4 regions of the Micromonospora sp. GCM10011541 genome follow, and region 1 is predicted to be linked to each of the others. Evidence: riboswitches for the same ligand, from Rfam matches in the RefSeq annotation. Region 1 holds a riboswitch; each other region holds the start of a gene.
What was found. A riboswitch is a leader RNA that binds a small molecule or an ion and turns the genes downstream of it on or off. The one in region 1 is predicted to bind cyclic di-AMP.
Positions count from the first base shown of each region.

Region 1 (4,716 bases):
GACCCGCTGACCGCCCGCGGGCCACGCCCGCAGCCGTTCTCCACCGAACCTCACCCCCGCACCCCGCCCGACGGCGGCCCGGTGGCGCCCATTCCGGTCGCGCCCCGCCGCGCCGGGGCGTGCGGACCTCCTCCGCCACATCGCTCCCGTGAGGTGCCCACCATGCAGACCGTTCTCTACCAGTTCCTGATCGAGATCCCGCAGGCCGCCGCCATCTGGTCGGCCCTGCTCCTGCTCGCCCTGGCCCTGCTCGCCGCGCTGGTCGCCCGCCCGGAGCGGGAGAGCCCGTCCGACGCCGAGCCGGTGCCCGACCCGGCCGCCGAGGAGGCGGCCCGCCTCGCCGACCTGCGCCGGTACGCCGACGAGGTGGCGGTGGCCGCCGCCGGGGCCGCGCAGACCGCGCGCCGACGGCGGGAGCAGTGGCTGCGCGCCCAGGACGAGGTCGACCGGGCCTGGCAGGCGTACGACGAAGCGGAGACCGCCGCCCGTCGGCTTGCCGGCGCCGCCGTGCTGCCCGCGCCGCGTACCCCGCGGACTCCGGCGGAGTACGCCACCCGGGAGCGGTGGCTGCACCACGCGGCGATGGGGGCGCACTGGCGGGGTGAGCTGTCGGCACGGCAACTCGCCGACGTCCTGGCGCACCGGAACGGGTGGGACCCGCGCCGGCACCCGGCGGAACAGGAGATCGTCCTCGCCCGGGTGGTACGCGACGTGCGGCGGGCCGGCTACCGCACGGCGGCCGAGCGGGAGCAGCGGGCCTGGCGGGACGCGGAACTGGCCGCCGAGGCGGCCCGCGCGCTGGCCGTCGAGGCGTACGCCGCCGCGGCGGCGCTGCGGCCCGGCCCGGCCCCGGTACGCCGGACGGAGTCGACGACCCAGGCCCTCGCCCCGGTGGCGGCCGGCGCGGCCCCGGCCCGTCCGGCACGCTGGCGGCCCGCACGGGTTGGCTGAATTGTGACCTGAAATTGGTGAGCCTGGTCACGCGAATCGGGAAACGGTCATCCGGGTCAGTCGGGGCTGATCCACCCCGCAATTTCCGGTCGCTCGCCACCCGATGTCCGATTGTGGCCCGACGGTTCCGTCATAACTGCTTGTCCCATTGAGTGACGTCAGTGACGGACTGTTCCGGTCAGAGTAATGGTGACCGAGGTTTAAGCAGGTGGGGGTGCTTGGCACGGGGGATACCCACCGGTAGTGTCAGCGCGTCCGGTGCGGTTTCCGATCGCAAGAAGCGACGCCGCGCCGACCCGCTCAATCGTGATCTCACGAACCGGGGACCCAGTGCACGTCCGGGGTGAATCCGCGAGCCACGGCCCGCGGTAGGGCGACTTCCCGCCCGAATCCGTCAGCTAACCCGGTAGGCGGTGTCGGAAGGAGTTCCAACATCGTGCAGTTCGATCCCATCCCCCGTCCGTCCCCCCGCCTCCACGGCGCCGCGGTGCCGTCGCTCGCCTGACCGGCGCGCTGACTCCGGCATCGGCCCTGCTGCCCGGTTGACCGGGCGCCCCCTTCCCGCGGTCGCACCGCCCATGATCCCTCGTCACGCGTGAGCTCCTCCGCGCGTCGGATCGGCGTGCGCCGCTCCCGCCTTCCGTGGAGGACCAAGATGAAGCACACCCTGAAGCGGCAGCTGCGGCGCCTCGCCACCGAGCGCCCGTACCAGATCGTGGCTGGCTCCGCCGCCGCGCTCGTGCTGGCCTCCGGCACCGGCGCCCTGCTCGCCGGCACCGGCGACGCGCCCGTCCGCCAGGAGACCACCGCCGCCGTCTCCGAGCTGGCCCCGCGTCTCGGCGACGTGGCCACCCGCAGCCAGGAGCGGATCGCCGCCGTCCCGTCGACCTCGCCCAGCCCCAAGGCGTCGCCGACGGCGACCTCGGCCAAGCCGGACCCGGACCTGACCCGCAAGGCGGCGCCGAAGCCGCCGTCGACCAAGGTCCTCGACTACACCTACGAGGCACAGACCGCCTACTGGAACTGCGGCCCGGCCGCGGTGCGCAACGCGCTCAGCGCCAGCGGCGTCGAGACCACCCAGGACGCGATGGTCGCCCCCCTGAACGCCGGTGAGAACGGCACCAACTCGGCCGAGGACACCACCCGCGGGCTCAACCAGATGGTCAAGGGCAACCCGTACCGGACCCACGTGATCCCCGGCCCGGCCACCCCGGCCCAGATGGACCAGCTCCAGGCCGACGTGGTCAAGGCCATCACCGACGGCCGCGGCGTGGTCGCCAACATCGTCGGCTCCGCCACCGACACCGACGGCGGCTGGCACTCGTTCCCCGGCGGTCACTACATCGCCGTGGTCGGCTACAAGAACGACGGCCGGACCGTGCGGATCGCCGACTCGGCGAACCCGGCGCTGCCGGCGTACTGGATCACCACGATCGACCTGGCGAACTGGATGGCCACCCGCGGCTACTCCGCCTGATCCACTCCGCGTCACCCGTCGGGCACCGGCTCCAGGAGCCGGTGCCCGACGTCGTATGCCCGACCGTCCGGGCCGCCGCCGGCTCTCGCGCGTGGTGTCCCACCGGTGGCACACTGCGCCCCATGGGCGACGAGACGGGTACCCGCCAGCTGTTGCTGCTGCACGGCCTGGGCGCCACCGGCGAGGTGTGGCTGCCCTGGGCGCCGCTGCTGGAGCGCCGGTGGGCGGGGCGGTGGCTCGCCCCCGACCTGGCCGGGCACGGTTGGTCGCCGCCGTTGCCGGCGTACACCTTCGCGGCGCTGGCCCGGCGGGTCGTGGATGGCCTGGCGCCGGTCGCCGACCGGCTGGGACCGCGGGACCGGCTCGTGGTGCTCGGGCACTCGCTCGGCGGGGTGGTGGCGTTGGCGCTGGCCGCCCGGCAGCTCGGCCTGGCCATCGAGGCGGTGGTCGGGCTGGGCATCAAGGCGGTCTGGTCGCCCGCCGAGCTGGACAAGGCCCGGGAGCTGGCCGAGCGGCCGGTCACCTGGTTCGCCAGCCGGGACGAGGCGGCCCGCCGTTACCTGCGGGTCTCCGGCCTCGCCGGCCTCTTCGCCCCGGACCACCCGGTGGTCGACGCCGGACTGCGCCGGGAGGACGGCCGCTGGCGGCTGGCGATGGACCCGGCCGCGTTCGGGGTCGGGGAGCCGCGGCTGGCGGCGCTGCTCGCGGCGACCGACGTGCCGGTGCTGCTGGCTCGCGGCGAGCACGATCCGATGGTGACCGACGCCCAGCAGGAGTTCGGCGTCCCGGTGGCCACCCTGCCCGGCCTGGGGCACAACGCCCACGTCGAGGACCCGGAGGCGGTCCTCGCCCTCCTCGACCCGTACCACTGATGCGCGGGCGGGCTGAGGTGGTTATATCTGATCATGATGCAGCCCATCCGCCGCCTTGCCTATGAGCTCTACGCCCGCCGTCTCCGCGCCCAGCTGGCTCATCAGACACTGCCGCGCCACGTTGCCATGCTGATGGACGGAAACCGCCGGTGGGCCCGGCAGATGGGCTTCGACGACCCCGGGCTGGGCCACCGGTACGGCGCGGAGCACATCCACGAGGTACTGGGCTGGTGTGCCGAGACGGGCATCCGCCACGTCACGCTCTTCGTCGCCTCCGTGGACAACATGCGCAAACGCGCGTCCGACGAGGTCGAGAACCTGATGCGGATGATCGAGGAGGTCGTCGCGGAGCCACTCCTGCGCCCGGCCAACCCGTGGCGGCTCCACCTGGCCGGCCGCGCGGACGTGCTACCCGACTCGACCCGCCACGCCCTGAAACTCGCCGAGGACGCCACCCGTGAGCGGGGCGCCCACTTCCACCTCACGGTCGCCATCGGCTACGACGGCCGCGAGGAGATCGTCAGTGCGGTTCGTTCGCTGCTGGAGGACGAGGCGAGAGCGGGCGCCGCACTCGACGACGTCGCGCAACGCCTCACCGCCGACGCCATCGCGGCGCGTCTGTACACCGGCGGCCAGCCCGACCCGGATCTGATCATCCGCACCAGCGGAGAACGTCGCATGTCCGGGTTCCTGCTCTGGCAGGCCGCCTACTCCGAGCTGTACTTCTGCGACGTGTACTGGCCCGGCTTCCGGAAGATCGATTTCCTGCGCGCCCTGCGCTCCTACTCCGCTCGTGGTCGACGATTCGGGGCGTGACCACCCGGACGAGCACCGTCGGACGCCGCGACGGAAGGACTGCTCAGGGCGTCGGGGACAGGGGGGAGCCGTGCTGGGTGACGGCGTCCGCGGCCCGGGGCGCCGGTGGGTTCCAGTCCGGTTCGAGCTGGCGGCGGGCGGCGTCGACGAACGCCTCCGCGTACGAGTCGGCCGGGAAGTCGCCGAGGTAGCGGCTCCGGGTGGCCCAGCGGTCGGCCGCCTTGGGGTCGGTGTCGAGCAGCTCCGCCAGCACATCGTCCACGTTGGACATGTCCCGGCGCAGCACGTAACCGGAGCCGGCCAGCGGGAACCGTTCGACGAAGTGCTCGCCGTCGACACCCATGTCGGTCACCGCGTACGGCTTGCCGGAGTAGAGGTAGTCCGAGATGACCCCGGAGACGTCCGAGACCAGCGCGTCCGAGCGGTTGACGCACTCGGTCAGGGTCAGCTCGCGGGTGGTCGCGCCCCAGAGGTGCGCCCGTCCCGTCCGGGCCTGGTCGGCGGCGAGCAGCTCGGTCAGCCGGGCGAGCTGCCGGGCCGAGGTCGGGTTCTGCCCGGTGTACGGATGGGCCCGCAGGATCACCGTGGCGCCCCGGTCGA
Region 1 covers NZ_JBHSBP010000047.1:71,668-76,383, reverse strand. The annotation lists gene ACFOYX_RS16930 (hypothetical protein) at 1-10, shown strand, start outside; gene ACFOYX_RS16925 (hypothetical protein) at 163-951, shown strand; cyclic di-AMP (ydaO/yuaA leader) riboswitch at 1,239-1,379, shown strand; gene ACFOYX_RS16920 (C39 family peptidase) at 1,607-2,428, shown strand; gene ACFOYX_RS16915 (alpha/beta fold hydrolase) at 2,551-3,300, shown strand; gene uppS (polyprenyl diphosphate synthase) at 3,334-4,116, shown strand; gene ACFOYX_RS16905 (CDP-glycerol glycerophosphotransferase family protein) at 4,160-4,716, opposite strand, start outside.

Region 2 (4,716 bases), on a different contig from region 1:
AGGCCCCGTACCCGGACCCTGCCCGCTGGCTCTACGGCGGCTGATCCGCCTCACGTGGGTGGCCGACAGGAAAGCCGCGGAGCGTGGCCGCTACTGCGGTCAGTTCCCGCCGCGGTACGGGCCATCCAGATAGACGAGTGCGTCACCGACGGCCCTCGTCTGCAGGTGTAGCGGATTTCTCCGGCAGGGCTAACGGGGCGTCGTGTCGGCGGGGAAGCGCTCGTGTCCCAGCACGGCGAGCAGCTGCAGCTTCTCGTAGCCCTCGCTGCGCGGGGACGCGGTGAGCACGAGCAGTGCCTGGGACTGGTCCTCGGTGAACAGCGCCTGGCAGTCGAGTTCGATCGCACCGAGCTGGGGATGGATGAGTGTCTTGTGGTCCGCGAAGCGCTTGGCGACCTCGTGCCGTTCCCACAGCTCGGCGAACTCCGGGCTCGCCTTCTGCAGCGCCCGCACCAGCTCACCGGCCCGCGACTGCGGGCCCATCGATCCGTACGCGGCACGCAGGTTGGCGACCTGGGCGCGGCTCTGCCGGTCGCGGTCCTCCTCGGGGTAGCGCAGCCGCTCCGCGGGAGCCGTGAACCACCGGTAGATCTCGCTGCGGGCGAGGCCCGTGTAGCCCGACTTGTCGCCGAGCAGGGCTGCGGCCATCCGGTTCTGCACGAGCGTCTCGCCGAGGTTGGACAGGATGAGCGCCGGGGTGTCGTCGAGCCGGTCCAGCACGCGCAGCAGCGCCGGGGCGACGTGCGTCGCCGCGGACACGACTGCCGGGGCGTTGTGCCCCGCCACCCGAAACAGGTAGTCGCGTTCGTCCTTCGTCAGCCGAAGCGCCCGGGCGAGTGACGCGAGCATCTGCGCGCTCGGCTGCGGGCCGCGCTGCTGTTCGAGCCGGGTGTAGTAGTCGGTCGACATCGCGGCGAGGGCGGCGATCTCCTCACGGCGCAGGCCTGGTGCGCGCCGGCGCGCGCCCGCAGCCAGCCCGACGTCCCCGGGCTGCAGCGCCTCGCGGCGGCGGCGCAGGAAATCGGCCAGTGCTGCACGATCCATGATCCCAGTATCCGGCTGCGGCGGGCGCGAACCAGGGATTGCGGATCCCCCGATGACCGGTCTCTGCCCCAAACCAGGGACGACGGCCGAAGCTCGGTGCATGAACATCTCCGGAAACACCATCTTCATCCCCGGCTCCACGAGCGGGATCGGCCTCGCCCTGGCGCTCGAGCTGCGGGCCAAGGGCAACACGGTCATCGTCGGCGGTCGGCGCACCGACCTGCTCGAGCAGATCGCCGCGGAGCACCCCGACATCGACACCGTGGCGATCGACACGACGAGCGCCGCGAGCATCGAGGCCGCCGCGAAGGAGGTGCTGGCGAAGCACCCGGACCTCAACGTCCTGGTCACGATGGCCGGCATCATGCGCATCGAGGACTGGCACAAGCCCGAATCGTTCCTCGCCTCGGCCGAGGCGGTGCTGACGACCAACGTGCTCGGCCCGGTCCGCCTGATCGCCGCGTTCATCGAGCACCTGCAGGCGCAGCCGGACGCCACCATCGTCACCGTCTCCTCGGGCCTCGCGTTCGCGCCGCTCAAGGTCACCCCGAGCTACAACGCGTCGAAGGCCGCGATCCACATGCTCAGCGAGTCGATCCGGCTGCAGCTCGCGGACACGACCGTGAAGATCGTGGAGCTCGAACCGCCGGCCGTCCGCACCGCGCTGCTGCCCGGGCAGGAGACGAGCGAGTACGGGGTGCCGCTGGACGAGTTCGTGGCGGAGGTCGTCGCGCTGCTCGAGTCGCAGCCCGACGCGAAGGAGATCCAGGTCGAGCGGGTGAAGTTCCTCCGCTACGGCGAGGCGCGCGGCGACTACGACCAGGTCGTCGCGACCCTCAACGCGTCCGACCCCCACGGGAAGTAGCCTCGGCCGGCCCCGGCGGCGGGTGGCTCGCTTACGGGACCATGGAGCCGCCATGACGTCGGGAAACGGTCAAGCGTCACCTGAGGGTTGCCGAAGAAAAATAGCGCGCAGCTTGAAGGCCAAGATTAGGGAAGATTAAGAATTCGATTAGCGGAGCCTTACGTACGCATAATTCCGGCACCCAATGTGCCCGCTTGACAGCACAGTGAATTGGCGTCGCCGGCTCGTTGATTTCTTTGGGCCGTCCTCACTAATGTTGGTCAGCGTCCGTTCCGGATGTCGGTCTCCACCTGGAGTGCCCCGGGACGGCCACCGCCGAGTCGCTGGACGTCACTGGCGTCGCCAGGCGAGCCGGGGAACCACCGCAGGTTTCGGGGTGAATCCGCATCAGCGGTAGGGCGCCTTCCACGCCCGAACCCGTCAGCTAACCCGGTAGGCGGTCGAGGTCGGTGCACCGTTGGGGTGCGTCGGCCTCGAGTGGAAGGAGCCGAACCCGTTGCCACCCGTGCGCACCCGGCCCGCCGGATCGCGTCTGTTCACCAGAATCCTCGCCGTCGCGGCGGCGGCCATGGTGGCCGTCGGGCCAGCGGCCCCCGCCCACGCCGCACCGTCGGCCACCGATGTGCAGCAGCAGATCGAAGCGGCGTGGCAAAAGCTCGAACCCGTCATCGAGCAGTACAACAAGGTCCGGTCAGAACTGGCCGCGAACCAGCGGAGATCGGCCGAACTGAGCCGGAGGATCGAGCCACTCGGCAAGTCGGTGGAGGTCAGCAGGACGCGGGTCCAGGGGATTGTGGCGGGGTACTACAAGCAGGAAAAGTCTTTCCACATTCAACGCCCTGCTGTCCCGCGGCTCGTCGCCGACCGCGTTGGGAGACCAGCTCGCGCTCGTGAATCGAATGGCAGATTCGGAGCAGCGACAGATCACCCGACTGTCGGCCCAGCAGGCGAGCTACGACGCCGACAAGGAGAAGGTCGACGCGCTGATCGCGATACAGCAGCGCCAGCAGGCCCAGTTGGCGGCTCGCAAGAAGGCCATCGACGCCGAGATCAAGCGGCTGGATGCGCTACACAGACAGATCGCCGCCACGGAGAAGGCCGCAGCGGCCAAGGCGGCCGCGGACGCCGCGGCGGCCAGAGCCGCAGCCGCCGCGCAGTCCGCCGCCACCGCGAGCAGCACCTCACCCATCACGTCGACCAGTTCGCTGTTCATCGGTGGGAAGTGTCCCGCCGTCCCCATCACGGGAAGCGGCGGCGTCGCGGCGAAAACCGCGTGCAATCAGATCGGCGAGCCGTACGTGTGGGCGGCCGACGGTCCGGACTCGTTCGACTGCTCCGGCCTGACCCAGTACGCGTGGGCGTCCGCAGGGGTGCAGCTGACCCATTACACAGGTGCGCAATGGACCGAAGGTACGGCGGTGAGCAGAACAAACCTTCGCACGGGTGACCTCGTCTTCTTCTACTCCGATCACCATCACATGGGTATCTACGTCGGCAATGGACTGATCGTCCACGCCCCGCATACCGGCGACGTGGTCCGAATGGCCCAGCTGGCGGCTATGCCGTACAGCGGTGCTCGCCGCCCCGGCTGACCGTCCGGTCCCGGCCACCGGACACCGCTGACGCTTCTGCGGTGGTCAGGTGACGGTGTGCGCGGCGAGGTGGCTGAGCATCGTCTGGTTGGCCGCCCAGCCGTCCGGGAACTTGACCGGCACGTCCAGGTGCACCCGCTCGGTCGACGGGTGCGCGTCCAGCAGCTCGCCGATCCCCGCCCGCGCCACAACGATGCAGGCGTGCCGGTGCCGCGAGGCGAGCACGCAGAGCCGCCCCGACTCCAGGTGGAAGGCGGTCGCGTCCCGCCGCCCCGACAGCGGGTGCAGCACGATCGTCACGTCGTACTCCCGGCCCTGGAGCCGGTTGGCGGTGTCGACGGTGATGCCCGCGCCGGCCGCGCCGAGTTGCGATCGGATCGCCGCCACCTGGTCCCGGTGGGCAGCGCAGATGGCGATCCGGTCCGCCGTGACCGGCACGCCGTCGGGCGCCTGCTCGGAGACCGCGACCGCGCTGCGCCGCAGCACCCGCAGCGCCAGCTCCGCGCAGGCCGATGAACGGTGTGCGCCGACGTGGGTCTCGGCGCACACGTGCGGTGCCCTCCTCCGCCCGAAGCGGGACCGCCGGGACGTACCCGACGGCCCCGAAGGTCGGCTCAGTGGATGACGACGGGCGTCTTCCCCTGCTCCCCCGGCTGGTCGTCGAGCAGGTGCGACCGCTCACGCCGGCGGGGCAGGAACGCGGCCGGGATGAACGTCAACAGCACCAGCGCGAACGCCACCCAGAACGTCGTGCCGAAGGAGCTGGCGGCGAAGTTGAGCCCGCGCTCGATGAGCGACGGGTCGACCGGGAACTGCTGGGTCAGTTCCGGCCGCTGCTGGGCGGCGATGGCCAGCCCGGCCTCGGTGATCGGCTTGCCGCTCGGATCGGTCACACCGGGGATCGGCTGGGAGCCGTTCAGCTCGTTGGTGAGGATCACCGACATCACCGCGGCGCCGACGGAGCCGCCGATCTGCTGGAGGATGTTCACCAGCGTGGAGCCGCGGGCGACCTCCTGCGCGTGCAGGGTCTTCAGCGCGGACGTCATGATCGGCATCATCGTGCCGCCCATGCCCAGACCCATCACGAACAGCGAGCCGCAGAGCAGCACGTACGAGGTGTTCGGGTCGACCTGGGTGAAGGCGAAGAACCCGAGGACGATGAGCGCCAGCGCGAACGGCACCGTACGGCCGATGGGCACCCGGTCGGCCAGCGTC
Region 2 covers NZ_JBHSBP010000002.1:184,458-189,173, forward strand. The annotation lists gene ACFOYX_RS01110 (hypothetical protein) at 1-2, shown strand, start outside; gene ACFOYX_RS01115 (helix-turn-helix transcriptional regulator) at 190-1,044, opposite strand; gene ACFOYX_RS01120 (SDR family NAD(P)-dependent oxidoreductase) at 1,145-1,909, shown strand; cyclic di-AMP (ydaO/yuaA leader) riboswitch at 2,213-2,363, shown strand; gene ACFOYX_RS01125 (C40 family peptidase) at 2,809-3,501, shown strand; partial or broken gene ACFOYX_RS01130 (AAA domain-containing protein) at 3,547-4,017, opposite strand; gene ACFOYX_RS01135 (DHA2 family efflux MFS transporter permease subunit) at 4,116-4,716, opposite strand, start outside.
Region 2: linked by a shared signal. The riboswitch ahead of ACFOYX_RS01125 (C40 family peptidase) and the one ahead of ACFOYX_RS16920 (C39 family peptidase) in region 1 are both predicted to bind cyclic di-AMP.

Region 3 (4,716 bases), on a different contig from region 1:
TTGGCAGCCTCGACACTCCCAGGAGGTCTTCCGCTGCCCACGCCCATCATCCTGGCGTCGGCATTGCTGCTGGCGCTGCCGGGCTTTGTCATCACCCTCATCGCAGTCATGGGCCTCGCGGTCCAAGAGACCGGCACCCGTGCCGGCGGCGGCCAGGCGTTGTGGCGTCTGTTGCGCGAAACGATGCCGGGTTGGTTGCTCATCGCGAGCTGGCTGCTGTTCGCCGGGTTCTGGCTGGTCGGAGTTCTCTCCCTCGGTGCCACACCGGGTGTGCCGGAGCAGCGTGCCGGAACGTACGTCGTCAACAACCACGGCGAGGCGACGGTCATCAGCAAGGCTCAGTATCTGACCTTGAAGGCGCAGGAGAAGCGGATTGCTGTTTTCGTGCCGGGCGGCTTTTGCGTGTTCGCTGCGGTCATCTCAACTGCCCTGCTTCGTCGAGAAGCCCGGGACGAGGCGGTGCGTCCGTAGGGCCGCCGTTCGCGACCGGCCACCGATGTCCCCCACGCTTCACCACTCCCGCCGCAGGTGACGGGCACGATGACCATCGCTACCAGTGAGAGCAAAGCCCGCATGGCATCTCTGGCGCACCTGGCCGACCCGCTGACCGCGGAAGGGGCCCCGCCACGCGAGAGCCCCTTCCGGTGGATCAGCCCGGTCGGCCGTAGCTGTTGATCTGGCCGTCGTCGACGCGTTTCATCGTGATCGGCTTGCCGGACTGGGATGCGTGCACCACCCAGCCGCCGCCGACGTACATGCCGACGTGGTGCAGGTCGCTGTAGTAGAAGACCAGGTCACCGGCGCGCAGCTCGCTCCGGCTGACCCGGCGGGTGACGTCGTGCTGCTGCCGCGCGTTGTGCGGCAGCGAGACGCCGGCCTTGGCCCAGGCGGCCATGGTCAGGCCGGAGCAGTCGTAGTGGTCCGGGCCGGCGGCGCCCCAGACGTAGATCTTGCCGATCTGGGCGCAGGCGAACTTGACCGCGACCCCGGCGGGGCCGCCCGGGTAGCCGGACGGGCAGGGCGCGGGCCGCAGCGGGCCGCCGCCACCGCTGCCGTAGATCTTGAGGCGGAGCTTGTCCAGCTTGGCGATCTCGGCGTTGATCTGCTTCTTCTTCGCCGCGAGCTGGGCCTCGGTCCGGGTCAGCTGGGCGACCATCTCGTCGAGCGGCTTCTTCTTGGCGGCCAGCTCGTCGCGGAGTTCGACGACGTTGCGTACCTGCTGCTGCTGGCGGTGGGCGAAGCGGTCGAGCAGTTCGAGGCTCGTGACCACGTCGCTCGGCGACCGGCTGCCCAGTAGCGCGTTCACCGTCGACAGGTTGTCGCCCTTGTAGGCGTCGGCGGCGAGGCCGCCGACCTGACCCATGGCGAGGTCGACCCGGAGCTGCAACGGGGCGATCTGCTTGGCCAGGGCCTCGGCCTGCTTCCGCTTGGCGGCGAGGTCCTGACGGGTGGCGTTGTGCTGCTCGATGATCGGTTCGAGCTTGTTCCAGTCCTGGTCGATCTGGCGCTCGATCTCGGCGACCGACGGGTCGGCGTGGGCCGCCGTGGCGCCGCCGGTCAGGATGACGGCGGTACCGGCCAGGGCGGCGAGGGCGGTGGTGAAGCGGGACCAGCGTGGACGCGGCGCAGCCGTCATCCGGTCGTTCGACCGGACCGACGGTCGCCGCGGGGCATGGTGTGCCACCGGGCTTCCTGACTCCTTCTTCGCTGACCGCCTACCGGGTTAGCTGACGGGTTCGGACGGGAAGGGAGCCGCCCTACCGCATTGCTGCGGATTCACCCCAGGTAACTGGGTCCCCGGCTCGCCCGGAGGCGACTCGGCAGTGTCGGACCGTCACCACCCGGGTTGGGCGATGCACATTCCGGTCGACGATTGACCAGAGTAGAGAGCGCCGTTATCAATCCGCAACCCGAGACGCCGTGACACTCCGTACCCGAATTCGCATGGGCCGCGCTGGTGAAGGTTTCCTTCACTCAACATCACTGCGGGGAAAGGTATTGACCCAACGCCATGGGTGGGGTGAGGGTGAGCACGCAGTGACTTCCGCCCGACCTGGAGGTTCGATGCTCCGTCCACCCTTGCCGCCGAGCAGACGAGTTCTGCTCGCCACCGCCGTGGCTGCGGCGACCGCCCTTCTCAGCACCGGACCCGTCGCCGCCGAGCCCCTGACCGCCGGGTCCGCCGACCGCCAGCAGCAGTACGCCGCCGCGGCGGCCGAGTACGGCGTGCCGGAGATCGTCCTGCTCGGCGTGTCGTACCTGGAGTCCCGCTGGGACACCCACCCCGGCCAGCCCAGCACCAGCGGCGGCTACGGGCCGATGCACCTGACCGACGCCGAACAGGTCGCCTCGACCCCCGGCAGCTCACACGTCGACGAGAACGAGGACCCCCGGGGCGACGACGCCCGGCCGCTGGTGGTCGACACGTCGGCCGCCGCCGAGGCGACCGGCGACGTCCTGCCGCAGGCGTCCCTGCAGACCCTCGACGCTGCCGCCGCGCTCACCGGCGTGGCCGAGGCGACGCTGCGCACCGACGCCACCGCCAACATCCGCGGCGGGGCGGCGCTGCTCGCGTCGTACCAGAAGGAACTGGCCGCGCCGGTCGGCGCCGGCAGCGACCCGGCGGCCTGGTACGGCGCGGTGGCCCGGTACTCCGGCGCGGACACCGAGGACGCCGCCGCGGCCTTCGCCGACGAGGTGTACGACCAGATCAGCGTCGGCGCCAGCCGGATGACCGACGACGGCCAGCGGGTCACCCTCGCCGCCCGCCAGGTGTCCCCTGACGAGTCGGGGCTGCACCGGCTCGGGTTGCGCCGCGCCGAGCGGCCGGACGGCCTGGAGTGCCCGGTCCGCCTCGCCTGCGAGTGGATCCCGGCCCCGTACGAGAAGTACGGCCCGAAGCCGGGTGACTACGGCAACCACGATCTCGGTGACCGGCCGGCCCAGCAGAAGCTCGAGTACATCGTCATCCACGACACCGAGGGCTACTTCGGTCCGAGCGTGAAGCTGGTGCAGACCAAGACCTACCTGGGCTGGCACTACACGCTGCGCTCGGTGGACGGCTACGTCGCCCAGCACATCAAGGCCAAGGACGTCGGCTGGCAGGCCGGCAACTGGTACGTCAACGCCAAGTCCATCGGCATCGAGCACGAGGGCTTCGCCGGCCACGGCACCTGGTACACCGAGGCGATGTACCGGACGTCGGCGAAGCTGGTCCGGCACCTGGCGCTGCGGTTCCAGATCCCGCTGGACCGGCAGCACATCCTCGGCCACGACAATGTCCCGGGCACCACCGCCGGGACCGTGGCCGATATGCACTGGGACCCGGGCCCGTACTGGGACTGGTCGCACTACTTCGACCTGATGAAGGCGCCGTTCCAGTCGACCGGCACCCCGCACACCGGTCTGGTCACCATCGACCCGGACTTCGCCAGCAACCGCCCGGCGTTCTACGGCTGCAACCAGCAGCCGCCGGGCGTGCCGGATCCGCCGCCGCCGGCCGAGCCCTGCCCGCTGCGCGGCTCGTCCTCGGTCATCCTGCACAGCGCCCCGAGCCTGGACGCCCCGCTGGTCAACGACCGGGGGCTGCGCCCGAACGGCACGCCGGACACCATGTACATCAAGGACCATGGTGCCCGCGCCTCGGCCGGTCAGACGTACGCCCTCGCGGACGTCCAGGGTGACTGGACCGCGATCTGGTACCTCGGCCAGAAGGCCTGGTTCTTCAACCCGTCCGCCGCGCCCACCGCGAAGTGGGCGCAGGGCTTCGTGGTGACGCCCAAGCCGGGCAAGACCACGATCCCGGTGTACGGGCGGGCCTACCCCGAGCGGGCCGCCTACCCGGCCACCATCCCGTACCAGGGCATCTCGCCGCTGCAGTACACCTTCGCGGCGGGCCAGCGGTACGCGCTCGGCGGCGTCCTCCCGGGCGAGTACTACCGGGCGGTCTCGTTCGACGGCTCCGCCCCCGGCGACCGGACGGTGGTCCGGGGCGAGAACCAGTACGTGCAGATCCAGTTCGGCCACCGGGTGATGTTCGCGAACCTGGACGACGTGCTGATCCTGCCGGCCGCGGTGGGCGCGCCGCAGTAGCCACCGCATCCGACGACGAAGGCCCCCGGTCAGCTCGACCGGGGGCCTTCGTCGTCGGATCGGATCAGGTGACTCGGCGGTAGCCGGCCACCGGCATGTAGTTGACCTGGCTCACCTGGACCGGTTTGCCGGTCCGTGGCGCGTGCACCATCAGGCCGTTGCCGAGGTACAGGCCGACGTGGTGCAGGTCGCTGTAGAAGAACACCAGGTCACCGGGGCGGGCGTCGGAGCGGGAGACCGCCCTGCCCTCGCTCCACTGGGCGCCGGTGAAGTGGGTCAGGTAGATGCCCGCCGCCTTGTAGGCGTACTGGGTCAGACCGGAGCAGTCGAACGAGTTCGGGCCGGTGGCGCCCCAGACGTACGGGTCGCCGACCTGCTGGCAGGCGACCCGGATGGCGGTCTGCGCGGCGCTGCTGACCACACCGTTGATGGTCGGGCAGCCGGTGACCTTCACCGTGGTCTTCGGCAGCGCGGCGGTGAGGCGCTTGATCTCGGCGTCGATCTGCTTCTTCTTCGCCGCCAGCTCGTCGCGCTGCTTGATCTGGGTGGCGATCAGCGCGTCCAGCTTCGCCTTCTGCGCCTTGTACTTGTCGCGGACGGCGAGCACGCCGGCGATCTGCTTGC
Region 3 covers NZ_JBHSBP010000057.1:178,578-183,293, reverse strand. The annotation lists gene ACFOYX_RS25500 (hypothetical protein) at 1-471, shown strand, start outside; gene ACFOYX_RS25495 (NlpC/P60 family protein) at 650-1,636, opposite strand; cyclic di-AMP (ydaO/yuaA leader) riboswitch at 1,698-1,833, opposite strand; gene ACFOYX_RS25490 (peptidoglycan recognition family protein) at 2,065-4,092, shown strand; gene ACFOYX_RS25485 (C40 family peptidase) at 4,157-4,716, opposite strand, start outside.
Region 3: linked by a shared signal. The riboswitch ahead of ACFOYX_RS25495 (NlpC/P60 family protein) and the one ahead of ACFOYX_RS16920 (C39 family peptidase) in region 1 are both predicted to bind cyclic di-AMP.

Region 4 (4,716 bases), on a different contig from region 1:
GCCCGGGCGCGCTGGCCAGTTACGCGATCACCGACCGGCTGGCGGTCGGGCCGCTGCGCTTCCCGGTCACCTACCGGGCCGACGTGCTGATCGCCACCGAGGACGAGGTGGTGACGGTGGCCCGCCAGCGCCCGGCCACGACCGTGCGCAACCACACCCGGCTGCGGGACGAGCCGGGCGGCGTGACGCGGATCGACGTCGAGATCACCCTGACCGCGCCGGCGCCCCTGTTCGGGTACGCCTTCCGGCAGGCCCGGGCGGCCCACCTCGGGCTGGCCAGCCGGCTCGGCGCGGCGCTGGACCGCGGCCCGGACGCGTCCGCCACGAGCTGAGCCGCCCGCTCAGGACGGGCGTCCGGCGGCGACGGGCCGGCGGCGGCCGGCCGGGGCTCCGCGGCGGCCCCACGGTTTGTAGGTGGAGAGCACGGTGGCGACGAGCAGCACGCTGGTCGAGACCGCCGGCGGGATCACCAGGTCCAGCCGGTCCCGGCTGGTCACCGCCGGGCCCAGCTCGGCGAGCCCGCGCACGGTCGGCGTCAGCAGCAGCAGGACCAGGCCGAGCATGACCGTGGTGAGCACGAACTTGACCAGCACCCAGCGCCAGCGCAGCAGCCCCCACGGGGTGAGCAGCGAACTCGCCACCCCGACCAGCCACACCACGACGCTCAGCGGCGCGAAGAGGTACGTGACGACGAGCCCCGCGGTGGGGTAGACCACCGCGGAGTCGGCGCCACGCAGGCCGGCGACGCCGAGGGTGAGCAACACCAGGTCCGCGCCGAGCCAGCCCAGCGCGGTGACCAGGTGCAGGGTCAGCAGGGCCTTGCGGGCGGCGGGGGAGAGTCGGCTCATGCCGTCGATGCTGGTCCGCCGGCCGGGCCGCGTCGTGGGGCCGACGGCGACATCCGGCGTACGTCGGGGGGCGTAGCCGGGGGCGACCCGTCCGGCGACGGGTCACCCCCAGGGCTCAGTAGACGGACAGGTGCACGTGGTTGGTGTGGTCGCTGGACGGGTCGCCGTTGCCGCCGCTGTACGACTTCCAGCCGCTGCTCGGCAGCCAGATCTGCTTGAACCAGATCACGTAGAGCACGGCCAGCGCGTCGGAGTTGCGGATGAAGTACGCCGCCAGGTTGTTGCCGTACGTCCGGTCGCCACCGCTGGCGACCCCGCCGAAGCCGTCGGACTGCGCGGCGAAGTCGCACGCCCGGCCCTTGGGGTGCTCACCCGAGCCGCTGGGTCGGTAGCAGGAGACGTACCGGGTGAACCCGGCCGACTTGGCCTCCTTGAGCGCGTGCAGGGTGCGCGGGGTGATGCAGCCGTCGGCCGGGGTGGGGTCGTTGACGCTGCACGACTCGGGCGGCCAGGAGCCGTCGGAGTTGCGCGGCGCCGGGTCGGCGTTCGCGGTGGAGGTGCCCCGGATGCCGCCGCTGCCGCCGCTCGCGGCGCGGTCGTTCGCCACCTCCAGCGCGCGTTCGGCCTGCTGCTTGCGCTTGGCCATCACCGCGACCTGCCTGCGCTGTTCCTGGATCTCGGCGTTCAGCGCCGTCCGGGTCGCCGTCGCGCGGTCCCGGGTCTCGATCAGGTCGTGCAGCGCCCGGTCCTCGTTGGCGGCGACCTGGCCCAGCGCGGCGGCGCGGTCCATGAAGCCTTCCGGGCTGTCGCTGGCGAGCAGCGCCGCCGCGGTGCCGAGCCGGCCGGTCCGGTACGCGACCCCGGCGATCTCGCCGACCTTGGTGTCGCGGACGCTCAGCTCGGCATTGATCGTGGTGAACTGGTCGGTGAGCTGCTTCTGCCGCCCGACGGAGCGGGCCAGCGCGGCCTTCGCCTCCAGCCAGCCCTTGCTGGCCGCGTCGAGCTGAGCGCGCAGCGCCGGGGTGCCGCCCTCGTCGTCGCCGGGGGCGGCGGCGACGAGCCCGGCCGGGGGTGCCGCCACGGCGGGGCCGATCGGCGCGGTGGCGAGGCCGAGCGCGAGCGTCGCCACGAGCAGGGCCGCCAACCGGGCGGCCGTCCGTCGTACAGGTGCCACTGCTGCCATTCAGGTTTCCTTCCGTCAGCCGCCGACCGGGTTAGCTGACGGGTTCGGGACGGAAGATCCCTACCGCTGGCGCGGATGCACCCCACGAACATGGTTCCCCGGTTCGCCGCGGGCGGCGATTAGGCGGCGGCCACCGCAGGCGCCGGTGGGCGCCGCCCGGCGGAGGCCGGGGCCGAGCCTACCGGTGGTGCCCCGGCCCGGCCCGGTGAGCTAAGGGCACGACCGGGGGCAAAACCGGCATGAGTGCACAATACCCACACTGATTTAAGTTTGCCCTAATTACCACTCGACCGCACCACAGGCCCCAGGTGACGCCCCGGGCTCGATCTGCAACGTCGCGTGATCGATCCGGAAGTCCTCGTGCAGGGCGGTCCGGGCGGCGGACAGCACCTCGCCCACCTCGGCGCCCGGGCACATGGTCAGGTGCGCGGAGGCCACCTCCATGCCCGAGGTCAACGTCCAGACGTGCAGGTCGTGCACCTCGGCGACGCCGGGCACCGAGGCCAGCCGGTCGTGCACCGCGGTCACCTGGAGGTGCTCCGGGGCGGCCTGCACCAGGATGCGCAGCGCCGCCCGCCCCAGCCGCCAGGTGCGGGGCAGGATGAACAGCCCGATCGCGACGGCGACGAGGGGGTCCGCCCACCACCAGTCGGTGAGCGCGATGACCAGCGCGGCGCCGATCACCCCGAGCGAGCCGAGCAGGTCGCCCAGCACCTCCAGGTACGCCCCGCGCAGGTTGATGCTCTCCTCCGCCCCGCCGCGCAGCAGAGCGAAGGCGGCGACGTTGGCCAGCAGGCCGAGCACCGCCACCGCGAGCATGGGGCCGGCCAGCACCTCCGGCGGCTCGCCGAACCGGCGTACCGCCTCGACCAGCACGTAGACCGCGACGGCGCCGAGCAGCACCGCGTTGGCCAGGGCGGCCAGCACCTCGAGCCGGTAGAGCCCGAAGGTGCGCTGCGGGTCGGTGTCGGCGTGCCGGGTGGCGGTGATCGCGGCGAGGGCCATGCCGATGCCCAGCACGTCGGTGAACATGTGCCCGGCGTCGGAGAGCAGGGCCAGCGAGCCGGTGGCGAACGCGGTGACCGCCTCGACCAGCATCAGGGCGGTGAGCAGCCCGAAGGCGGCCCAGAGTCGACCCCGGTGGCGGTAGGCGGCGTTGGTCACCGCCCCGCTGTGGTCATGACCTGCGCCCACGCCCACACCCTTTCGCCCTCGCCCCGGCCGGGCCCAATCTATGTTCACATCGCTATGTATGCAACTGAACGACCGGCGTCCGCCCGCTCGCGGTCGAAGCCCTGCTCAGCCCAGCGCGTCGAGGGTGGTGAGCCGCTGCGTGGCCCGGGAGAGCGCCACGTAGAGGGTCCGTACGCCGGAGCCCGGATCCGCCCGGATCTCGCTCGGCGCGACCAGCACCACCCCGTCGTACTCCATGCCCTTCGCCTGGAGGCTCGTCACCACCTGGAGCCGGGCACCGCCCAGCTCGCCGAGCCAGCCGGCCACCTCATCCCGGCGCGGCACCGGGGTGATCACCCCGACCGTCCCCTCGACCTCGGCCAGCAGGGTCCGGGCCGCCGCCACGGTGGCCGCCGACAGCCCGGCGGCCGGCACGGTCCGCTCCACCGGCTCGATGCCGGTGGAGCGCACCGCGGTGGGCAGCGGCAGGTCCGGGTAGAGCCGGCGGATCTCCGCCGCCGCCACCGCGAAGATCTCCGCCGAGTTGCGGTAGTTGGTGGTCAGCGTGAACTGGTGCCGGCGGCGTCGTCCCAGCGCCTGGTCCCGCGCCCGGGTCAGCTCCTCCGGGTCACCGGTCCAGGCGGTCTGCGCCGGGTCGCCCACCACCGTCCAGGAGGCCAGCCGGCCGCGGCGGCCGATCATGCGCCACTGCATCGGCGAGACGTCCTGCGCCTCGTCGACCACCACGTGCGCGTACTCCCGGTAGTCCTCCGGCCGCTCCCGGGCCGCGGCGCGGGCGGCCCGCTGCCGGTCCGCGAACGTGCTCAGCTCCCGGACCCCGCCGGCGAGCTGGAACGGGTCGCGCTTCGCCTTCGCCGGCCGCACCGGCTTGCCGAGTAGCGCGTCCAGCTCGTCCAGCAGCGCGATGTCCGCGATGGTCAGCCCCGCAGTGTCCAGGCTCCGGTACGCCTCGGTCAGCAGCCGGATCTCCGCCCCGGACAGGATGCCGCCGGCGTACCGGCGCAGCCGCTCCGGCCGGGCCAACCAGCCCAGCACGTGCCGCGGATGCAGCCGGGGCCACCAGGCCTTCAGGAACTCCCGGAACTCCGGCCGGTCGATGATCTCGTCCTCGAACGCGCGCTGCTCCGGCAGCCGGCCGACCCGCAACTGGCGAGCCTGGGCGTAGAGCGCCGCGAGGACCCCGTCGAAGCCGGCCCGGCGCACCTCGTTGCGGCGCGCGCCCCGGGGCAGCGCCCGGTCCCGGATGCCGTCCAGCTCCCGGCGCTCCAGCCGGAGCAGCTCGCCCCGGTAGAGCAGCCGCAGCTCGCCCGGCGAGTCCGGCACCGTGTCCCGGACCGCGCGCTCCAACACCCGGCGCATCCGCAGCGACCCCTTCACCGCCGCCACGTCGGGGGAGTCCGTCCGGGACGCCGACATGCCCGGGAAGAGCGAGCCGAGCGAGTGCAGGGTGGCCGTCTCCTCGCCCAGCGAGGGCAGCACCGAGGCGATGTA
Region 4 covers NZ_JBHSBP010000010.1:437,457-442,172, reverse strand. The annotation lists gene ACFOYX_RS06440 (SRPBCC family protein) at 1-332, shown strand, start outside; gene ACFOYX_RS06435 (hypothetical protein) at 342-848, opposite strand; gene ACFOYX_RS06430 (hypothetical protein) at 964-2,031, opposite strand; cyclic di-AMP (ydaO/yuaA leader) riboswitch at 2,036-2,167, opposite strand; gene ACFOYX_RS06425 (cation diffusion facilitator family transporter) at 2,311-3,225, opposite strand; gene ACFOYX_RS06420 (AAA family ATPase) at 3,331-4,716, opposite strand, start outside.
Region 4: linked by a shared signal. The riboswitch ahead of ACFOYX_RS06430 (hypothetical protein) and the one ahead of ACFOYX_RS16920 (C39 family peptidase) in region 1 are both predicted to bind cyclic di-AMP.